Regions from separate parts of the Paenibacillus sp. sptzw28 genome, predicted to be linked through region 2. Evidence: riboswitches for the same ligand, from Rfam matches in the RefSeq annotation. Region 2 holds a riboswitch; the other holds the start of a gene.

Region 1 (4,608 bases), 1.9 Mb from region 2:
TCGTGAATGTGGATACCATGCTTGCCTGGCGTCAAGCCGGATACTTTCACGGTGATTTCCACGCCGTTCGCTTGCTGCTTTAAGACGGCACTGCCAATGGTTTGTCCTTTGGCATCCACAAAAGTGGCTGTCGGAGCCCCGATGGAAACGGATCTCCCGTTACCTTCCCAATACACGGGTTGACCGAGCAGGCTGCTCACCATGCGAACCGGTACATAGGTTGTACCGCGGTAGTCCAGCGATTCAGGCACCTGAGTGCCGCCGTTATCGTATAGGCCGTCCGCTGAAGATTTGTTTTCTCCCTGAACGAAAAGCGATACCCTGTCCAGGTTTGCTTCGATCTTGTCGCCGGCGGCTAGTGCCACGCCAGAGAAGAATACCGATCCGCATAAGAATGATACGGCAAGGTGTTTAATAGAATAATTCTTTTCACTCATCAGTTCTCATCCTCCGATGATTAAGTATTTGGATTACAAAGAAGCGCCAATCACATCCTTTATTGTAATATCGAGTTTTTCATCAGGCTTAGCTATAATAGAGTAGCGGCGAAATTGAGCCTGTTTTTTATTTTTACCAACCGATGGTAACGGTGAATCACCGATGAACGTGAAGCCGACTGTTTTTACTTGTATTCAAATAGACAGAAGAACAAGTCGATTAACCGAGAAAGGCTTAATTATGAAGATTATAACTTTGTGCGGCTCTACCAAATTCAAAAATCAATTTGAACAAGCAAACGCATTTCTTACACTTCAAGGAAATATAGTAATCAGCCTTGCCTTCTTTGAGCAGAGTGAAGAGGTTGAAATCACACAAGAACAGGCTCAATTACTCGGAAACTTACATTTCCGGAAAATCGATATTTCCGATGAAATATTCGTCATTGACGTTGATGGTTACATAGGTAGCAGTACAAGAAGAGAAATTGAGTATGCTGAAAAAAAGGGAAAAGCAATTCGCTACTACTCTGATACAGAGATCGTGGGCTTTCAGTTGTAAGCAGGATAGGCCGTAATGCAAATATCTTCGCCGCATTGTCGAACGGAATGGACCTTAACCTTGATCGCTTCATCCATCAATTCTAAGTCTTCACCCCCATAGGGTGTAATGGAATGCCGTCCCCCCAATACCTTCGGAGCGATATAAATTATCCACTTGTCAATAAGATTAGCGCGTAGAAATGAGCCGTTTACTTCGCTCCCACCCTCCACCAGTAGAGAGGTTACTCCCCGGCGGTGCAAAATATCCGAAAGCGCATGCAGATCCAATCCGAACCTGGTTTCAGGGACGGACAGCACTTCAACTCCCATCTGTTCCAGCTTATATACTTTTTCCGGGTCAGCATCCAACTTGGTGACAACCCAAGTTTGAACCTCCGAACAGTCGGTTACATGGGCATCATCCGGCAGCCTCAACTGCGAATCAAGGATAATACGGATGGGATTCTTTCCCCCTTCCGGCAAACGGGTGGTCAGGTGAGGATTATCGGTCAATACCGTATTTATCCCGACCAATATGGCGTCGACCTCGTTCCTTATTTGATGTACCTCAAGCTGTGCTTCCTCGCCTGTGATCCACTTGGAATGCCCTGTTGACGCAGCTAATTTCCCGTCCAAGGTCATAGCAGCCTTGGAGATGAAAAAAGGCCGCCGGTGTGTCATATGATGCACGAATTGTTCATTGAGTCGTCTGGCTTCCGATTCCAGTACGCCAACCTCGACCTCGATTCCCTCCTCTCGCAGCAATTGAATGCCGCGTCCGGCAACCATCGGATTCGGATCCTGCATGGCCACAACAACCCGTGCGATCCCGGAGCTTCGAATCAGTTCTGCGCAAGGAGGGGTCTTCCCGAAATGAGAGCAAGGCTCCAGCGTAACGTACAATGTTGCTCCCCTTGTATGGCCGCTTGCCATTTGGAAAGCGTGCACCTCAGCATGGGGTTCACCCGCCTTACGATGAACGCCGAGGCCGACAATTTGTCCATCATTAACGATGATGGCGCCAACAACCGGATTCGGATTCGTTTTTCCAATCGCCGTAGCCGCCATGTCCAATGCGAGTTTCATAAAATGTTGGTCTGAGTTCATGTTGTAATCCGGCTCCTCATCCCAGTTTGACGCTTTCAGTCATAGCGTTATAAATATGACCCGATTTTTCAACCTTCGTTGCCAAATAACGAGTGTTGTGCTTGGATACATCCCCCCAAATGGATACATGGTTATCGGTTAAGAGACCTTTTTCCCGCAATGACTGCAATTTCCTGGGATTGTTCGTTATTAAACTTACCGGTTTTTGCCGCAAACCTTGGAGTACGCGTATCGCCTCTTCATAGGATCTTTGATCGTCAGCGAAGCCAAGACTAAGATTTGCCTCTACAGTATCGCATCCTTCATCCTGCAGGATATAAGCTAATGATTTGGAAAAAAGTCCAATTCCACGGCCCTCGTGATTGGCCAAATAGAATAATGCCCCGCAGCCGTTATCGACAATCATTCGCATGGATTTCCGTAATTGATAGCCGCAATCGCATCGTTTACTTCCAAATATATCTCCCGTGTGGCAAATGCTGTGCATCCGGATTAAGGCATTCTCTCTATTGGCAAAATCACCGTATACAAGCACGGAGGATTGTTGGTAGGAAGCTAATTCTGCATGAGGTAAAAATTTGAGTACATCATCCATCTGCATGGAAGCGCTGCCTAAATTCAGCCAGGAATACCATTTGAAATCGATCTCCTGGTCGTCCAATTGAACAGGAAGCCTCACCGGGCCTACAAGAGCTATATCAGGACTTTGCTGTTGTTTTAGAATAGTTGTTTTATCAGCCAGAGCATTGTTAACCTGGTTCTTATTCATGAATCCATCTCCTCTGTTTGTATAGTTATCGGTGGTATGATGGCCCCGTCTCTCAACTGAAATCACTTTGCTTACCTGTCACCGCACCTCCTGATAGTTATTCAGCTTGGGCAGATCTTCCGCGGACGGCAAAAAAACCCGTCTACACGTGAGAGTGAATAGACGGGGCTGAGCCGTCGTATTCGGTAGCTGGCTGGCATAGCGGATATTTGATCCGCATTAGCCCCTTTAGCTTTGCGTCGCCGCTTTTCAGCGGGTTTGCCATTATCGTACGAAATATTTCAAAAAAGCACTCCTGCCGCCGCAATCACTGCGAAAGGGCAGGTAAAAATTAGTAAAAAATGTCATTATACTCTAAAGCATGTTTAACTGACTACACAATGAATATAAGATACAAATTCAAGAAAAGCAAGAATAATCATGATTTTTCGACATCAGTCGATAGGGTCCGTGCTGACCTACCTATTATTCGAGGGAGGACCAGTGCGCCGGGTGAATAAGTGACGGGGGCAGTTTTGTAGTCATATCCCCTTTGGCAGCGTTCACCTGAGCTTGTGTGAGAAAAATACTTTCAGTAAGGTTAGCGCCTCTGAGATCAGTATCCCGGAAATCAGCTCCAATAAGGTCAGCCGCTCTCAGGTCGGCACCTCTGAGGTCGGCTGCAATAAGGTAAGCCCCTCTCAAATTGGCGCCTCTAAGATCGGCCCCCTTCAGCTTCGCACCGATAAGGTCAGCCCCTCGGCCGTACGTCTTGCGACGGTTCGGGGAGCCCTTCAGGGAGCGAAGTGCTTCGGCTCTGACAAGTTCACTGGCCTCCACGAGCAAAGCGTTGACATCTGCCCGATATTCGGCAACATCCAGTTCGATTAGTGAATCGGGAGCAAGATGAGTAAGGCGCTCCGTTTCTTCCAGGGCAGAACGGAGAGCATCCCGCATCACACGGGCTGGCGGAAACGATAGCGCTTCACTCAGATACCAAAGGAGTTCATGGAGGTGCCTCATGACCGGAAATACTTCAAACATTTGTTTTGCGGTTTCCGGGGCTTGCCGCCAGTCCTGCCCGCCGAAGGTCACTTGGGAAACCTGCTGCCCCGCGCCAAAGCAATCATAAACAGTGCATCCTGGGAAGCCCAGCTGCCTGAGACTGCCGTGAACGCCGCAGCGGAAGTCCGGCTGCAGGTTTTGGCAGGGCTGCCCGGCAGCTTTGTCAATTGCGAAGTCTGCCGAAGCCGAGAACGGCAGGGCAGCACAGCACAAGCCGAAGCATGCCTCGCAGTCGGCTTGCAGAAGGAGCCGGCTGCCGCCCTGGAAAAGCCCAGAAGATTCTTGATTATTAGACATTGTCTGGTCTCCTTCAGTTCCGGCATAACACAGTACTCAGTGCTTGCATAACTCAGTGAATCAGAATCCCGTTTTCGGTATTTCAACCGGGGAATTAGCACAGGGTTCCGCCGTTCCGGTACGAATATTATACATCCGTTCGTGCGCCTGTTTCATGGCCTCGACAAAAGGACGATAAGGCTGTTGACATACATCCACAACCCCAATTTGATAGTTCTCGCCGTCGAAGCGTCCTAACACAGGTTGGTCGTTCAGCTGGAAATAATGAACCCCGATCAGTTCCGGTATGGAAGCCGCCTGCTCTACAAAGTACCGGTATGCCAAGCCGCGGTCATCCTGGGTCGCAACTGCCCGAATACCGTAGGCCAGCATGCCGACGTCGGCAGCCCCAAAATGGAACTCGCCGATCAT
Region 2 (4,608 bases):
GGAAGCGCCGTACGCATGGCACCGCAAGGTGTGCGTACCCTGCGGAATACGTCCGAGACAGAGGATTTGTACTTTATTGTCATCCAGGCCAAGGAACACAGCTTGACCCAATGGGTCATGACCGACGGCATTATTCTCGAAGAACCCGTGAAGTGGTGATTTAACGAAGGGAACAAAGCTTTCAGTTCAGATAAAAGCCCTGAGCCCGCTCACCCCTAAGTTGAAAATTTTTATTCCTTTGAACGTTCCTCGCATCTTTTGGAACAGCAAAGAGGCAGACGCCGAGCCGGCACTGCCTCTTAAATATATCTATCATTTGTTCGTCGCGTGGGCTGCGCGCATGGCTGCGGTTTCCTCTTCGTTCGGTCCGTAGATGCCGGGAGCCGTAAGTCCCGCTTGACGTATCAGAATCGTCATCTGCCCGCGGTGATGAATTTGGTGGCGTTTGGGGTATTTTATCAGGAATAGCCTTAGCATTTTATACCTTGTATTCGTTATCGTATTCGGTACAATGGTTGCAAGGTGTGCCGCCAAGCTGGCGTACCACGAGGGCGTACCGCTGCTGTTTCGAGTTCCGTTACGTTACTACAAGAACGTTTACGGAATGGGGCTGAATTTCAACTGTAAGATCAGATTGCGCATTCCAATGTAACGGCTGTTCGATGACGCGAACCTGCTCTTTCCCAATATCGTTGTAAGCATCTTTCGAATCGCCGGTCACACTATAAAGAACGGCATTCGAATGCTGCACTGCACTGCCCTTGTATTGACGGTCGGTGCGAAATTCGCCATTCCAATTACATCGCTGTGTTTGAGACACTGATTTATAAAACAAGCGGTAAACACAGTATCCGCCATTGTGTAGCTGGAATTGATGTCGTTTTCATCCCTCGGTGTTAAATAATCCGCGGTTCCGGAGTTAATATGCGATGATGAAGATTCCATTCGTCATAGGCAATACGAATTTTGCCTAAATAGCCGAGTGAACCGAGCTATAAGAAACCCTTTGCGCATCCTTTTATTATAATGATTTCTAATATAGTATTATAATCAAAATAGTATAATATGCCTATTTTAAAATATAGTAATATCATGTAAATTGACAATATACGACAACAGAATATTTCGTACGATAATGGCAAACCCGCTGAAAAGCGGCGACGCAAAGCTATAGGGGCTAAGGCGGAAAGCACCACCATTCGCTATGCCTGCCAGTTACCGAATACGACGGCAGCCTCCGTCTATTCATTCTAATAATGCTGATGGGAGGTTTTTTGTGCTGCTTAAAATTAATTAAATCGTCTGGCAGGAAAGAAATGTGAGTATTGGAGTTAATATTTTCTCAAAAGTCGGAAAATTCAGAATTAAATCCATGCACTTTTTGCGCCAAGGAGGATTTAAAATGAGCAGTGGGAAGATCAAGGTTGCAATTATAGGCAGCGGCAATATCGGGACAGACTTACTAAAAAAAACGATGAGATCGCCTCATTTGGAGTGTACACTGTTTGTGGGTAGAAACTTGGAATCGCCCGGGATGATTATAGCCAGAGATTTAGGAATACATGTTTCGGATAAAAAAATTGATGCTATTGTAGATTACGCTCATATGTACGATATTGTTTTCGATGCCACTTCTGCATTTTCTCATGCTCAACATGCAATAGTTTTTAGAAGGCTTCGAAAGTTTGTTATAGATATGACTCCGTCAAAAATTGGGGAAATGTGTGTTCCTGCGGTAAATTTAAGTGAATGCTTGACGCTTGATAACGTAAATATGGTTACATGCGGGGGACAAGCTTCCGTACCGGTAGCGTATGCGATCGGACAATCCCATGAACGGGTCGAATATATTGAAGTGGTATCCAGTATTGCTTCCAAGAGCGCCGGTCCGGCTACAAGATCCAACCTTGACGAATATATCGAAAATACGGAGGAAGCGATCCGAAAATTCTCCCGATGTAATAAAGCTAAAGCTATTATTAATTTAAACCCCGCAGAGCCTTGCATTGACATGCAAACCACCATTTATGCCAAGGTTCATAATCCCAATCTGGAGCTGCTTCATAGAAATTTGAACCGAATTATTTCTAAGATGCAATCTTATGTTCCAGGCTATCAATTAATTATCCCTCCTACTATAGAAGACGGCCGAATTGTAGTAATGATTAAAGTGCAGGGACTTGGAGACTACTTGCCCCCGTATGCCGGAAATCTTGATATTATCAATTGTGCCGCCATTGCTACTGCAGAAGAGTATGCTTCAAAGCTGGCGGGCATAGAGAAAGGGGCGTAATCCAGGTGTCCACGGTTCTAATCAGTGATCCAACCCTAAGAGACGGTTCCCATGCCGTACGTCATCAGTTAACCAGAGAACAGATGTATAACTACATGCTCATAGCCGATGCGGCAGGTATTCCGATTATTGAAGTCGGGCACGGCAATGGCCTTGGAGCATCTTCATTGCAATTAGGCGAATCTCTTGTTCGGGATGAAGAAATTTTTGAGCTGGCGTCAAGCACTTTACGTCATACGAAAATAGGAATCCATGTTATACCGGGTGTAGCTACGATAAACGATTTGAAAGCAGCGTTAGACCTGGGTGTGCATGTTGTCAGGGTCGCTTCTCATTGCACTGAAGCCGATATCACTAAGAGGCACATTGAGTATGCCTTGGATAGAGGGCGGGAAGCTTATGGAGTATTGATGATGAGCCATATGGCGTCTATTGAATTACTTACGCAGGAAGCGTTAAAAATGCAATCGTATGGGGCACACGGTGTAATCATTATGGATTCTGCCGGAGTTTATTTGCCGGAAGACGTTATTGAGCGGGTAAAAGCACTCACCGGCACAATAAACATACCTGTAGGGTTTCATGCACATAACAACCTAGGCCATGCCATAGCAAATTCGGTTGCAGCTTTAAGTGGAGGAGCTAGAATACTGGATGGTACGATTCGGGGATTCGGAGCCGGGGCTGGCAATGCCCAATTGGAGGTACTGATCGCAGTATTAAATAGATTGGGCTATACCACTAATATTGACTTATCAAAGCTCCTTGAAGGAGCAAACATTGCAGAGAAGACAATCATCGAAAAAGTACCGACTATCAATTCTACAAGTGTTATAAGCGGATTGGCCGGCGTATTTTCAGGCTTTGCAAAACCTGTTGAACTCTTATCCCAAAAATATAATGTAGACCCCCATAAAGTATTTATGGAGTTAGGAAGAAGAAAAATTATTGCCGGTCAAGAAGATATGATTATTGAAGTTGTACATGAGATCGCCGAATCAGAAGCTGTGGTCTCCAACTAAGTAAGCGGAATCTTAAATAAAGGGTGATATTATATGATGACAGATCGGGATAAAGTAGAAGTAGCCTATCCATTCAAAGGTGTAGAAAGAAGAGTGCTGGCTTATAATAACAAACTAATGCTTGTTGAACATTTAATAGCAAAAGGATCCCTATTTCCGCTGCATAGTCATTATCATGAACAAATCTTTTACATTACAGAAGGAAAAGTAAGGGTTATTTGCAACAATGAGGAGTACGAAGTAAAGGCCGGCGGGAGCTTTGTAATTCCTGGCGGGATAGAACATAGCGTATACGCTATTGAAGACACGGTTTCATTGGATATTTTCAATCCGGCCCGTGAAGATTATATGCCGCAGATAACTGTTTAAAATCAAAGGAGCAAACAATCGATGGATTTGATACTCAAGGGAAAAGTTGCGCTCATCACCGGTGGGAGTAAAGGAATCGGCCTTGAAACAGCGGTAATGTTTGCCAAAGAAGGCGCTATGGTTGCGATTTGCGCAAGAAATGAAGAGCAATTAACTACCGCTGCTGCGCATATCAGGAATCAATCCGGATCTGATGTACTTATGATAAAGGTAGACGTAACGAAGTCCGAGGATTGCGAAAAAGCGGTCGCCGATACTGTACTGCGCTTCGGTCGGCTGGATATTTTAGTCAATAACGCCGGAACCGCCGCTGCGAAGCCGTTTGAACAGATAGATGACGCGCTGTGGGCATCTGATCTGGATTTAAAGCTGTATGCTGCCATCCGCGTCTCTCGGGCCGCGATCCCTCATTTACGTAATGCCGGTGGAGGTGCAATCGTCAACGTCACTACTTCCTGGGCCAAGACGCCCCCTGCTTCGTCCATGCCGAGCTCTGTAAGCCGCGCCGCCGGGCAGGCTTTGACCAAAGCGATGAGCCGAGATCTGGCACCGGAGCAAATCCGGGTAAATACCGTATGTATCGGGACGATTCGAAGCGGGCAGATTGAGGAGCGATGGAAAAGGGAGGAACCGGGCCTCACTTGGGAACAATATGCCAGGGATTCCCGCCACCAGATTCCGCTTGGACGAATCGGAAATGCGGACGAGGCGGCCAAAGTCATTGTGTTTCTGGCATCCGAAGCGGCTTCCTACGTAACAGGGACCTCGATTAATATAGACGGCGGATCAGGTCCTGCTTTGTAATTAAAGCTCCAACCACAACGGAAAAATCATATCCCGTTATGCGGGAATCAAAGGGATGAGGGGGAACGCAATTTATACAATACAGCGTAATTGGAGCATCTAACAAGCATGCCAGTCTTA

What was found. Region 2 has a riboswitch for cyclic di-GMP ahead of KZ483_RS25325 (acetaldehyde dehydrogenase (acetylating)). Riboswitches for the same ligand answer to the same signal wherever they lie in the genome.
Region 1: it holds a riboswitch for cyclic di-GMP, as region 2 does, so the genes downstream of both, KZ483_RS05955 (GTP cyclohydrolase II) here and KZ483_RS25325 (acetaldehyde dehydrogenase (acetylating)) in region 2, are expected to answer to the same signal.

Annotation. Positions count from the first base shown of each region.
Region 1 is NZ_CP080545.1:1,274,697-1,279,304, forward strand. It holds gene KZ483_RS05940 (superoxide dismutase family protein) at 1-437, opposite strand, end outside; gene KZ483_RS05945 (hypothetical protein) at 679-999, shown strand; gene ribD (bifunctional diaminohydroxyphosphoribosylaminopyrimidine deaminase/5-amino-6-(5-phosphoribosylamino)uracil reductase RibD) at 990-2,087, opposite strand; gene KZ483_RS05955 (GTP cyclohydrolase II) at 2,104-2,856, opposite strand; cyclic di-GMP riboswitch class I at 3,038-3,129, opposite strand; gene KZ483_RS05960 (pentapeptide repeat-containing protein) at 3,322-4,197, opposite strand; gene KZ483_RS05965 (beta-galactosidase) at 4,258-4,608, opposite strand, start outside.
Region 2 is NZ_CP080545.1:5,448,024-5,452,631, forward strand. It holds gene KZ483_RS25305 (cupin domain-containing protein) at 1-159, shown strand, start outside; gene KZ483_RS25310 (DinB family protein) at 313-498, opposite strand; gene KZ483_RS25315 (hypothetical protein) at 578-820, opposite strand; gene KZ483_RS29220 (alpha-L-arabinofuranosidase C-terminal domain-containing protein) at 718-945, opposite strand; cyclic di-GMP riboswitch class I at 1,128-1,223, shown strand; gene KZ483_RS25325 (acetaldehyde dehydrogenase (acetylating)) at 1,403-2,293, shown strand; gene dmpG (4-hydroxy-2-oxovalerate aldolase) at 2,299-3,315, shown strand; gene KZ483_RS25335 (cupin domain-containing protein) at 3,349-3,684, shown strand; gene KZ483_RS25340 (SDR family NAD(P)-dependent oxidoreductase) at 3,706-4,488, shown strand; gene KZ483_RS25345 (MEKHLA domain-containing protein) at 4,578-4,608, shown strand, end outside.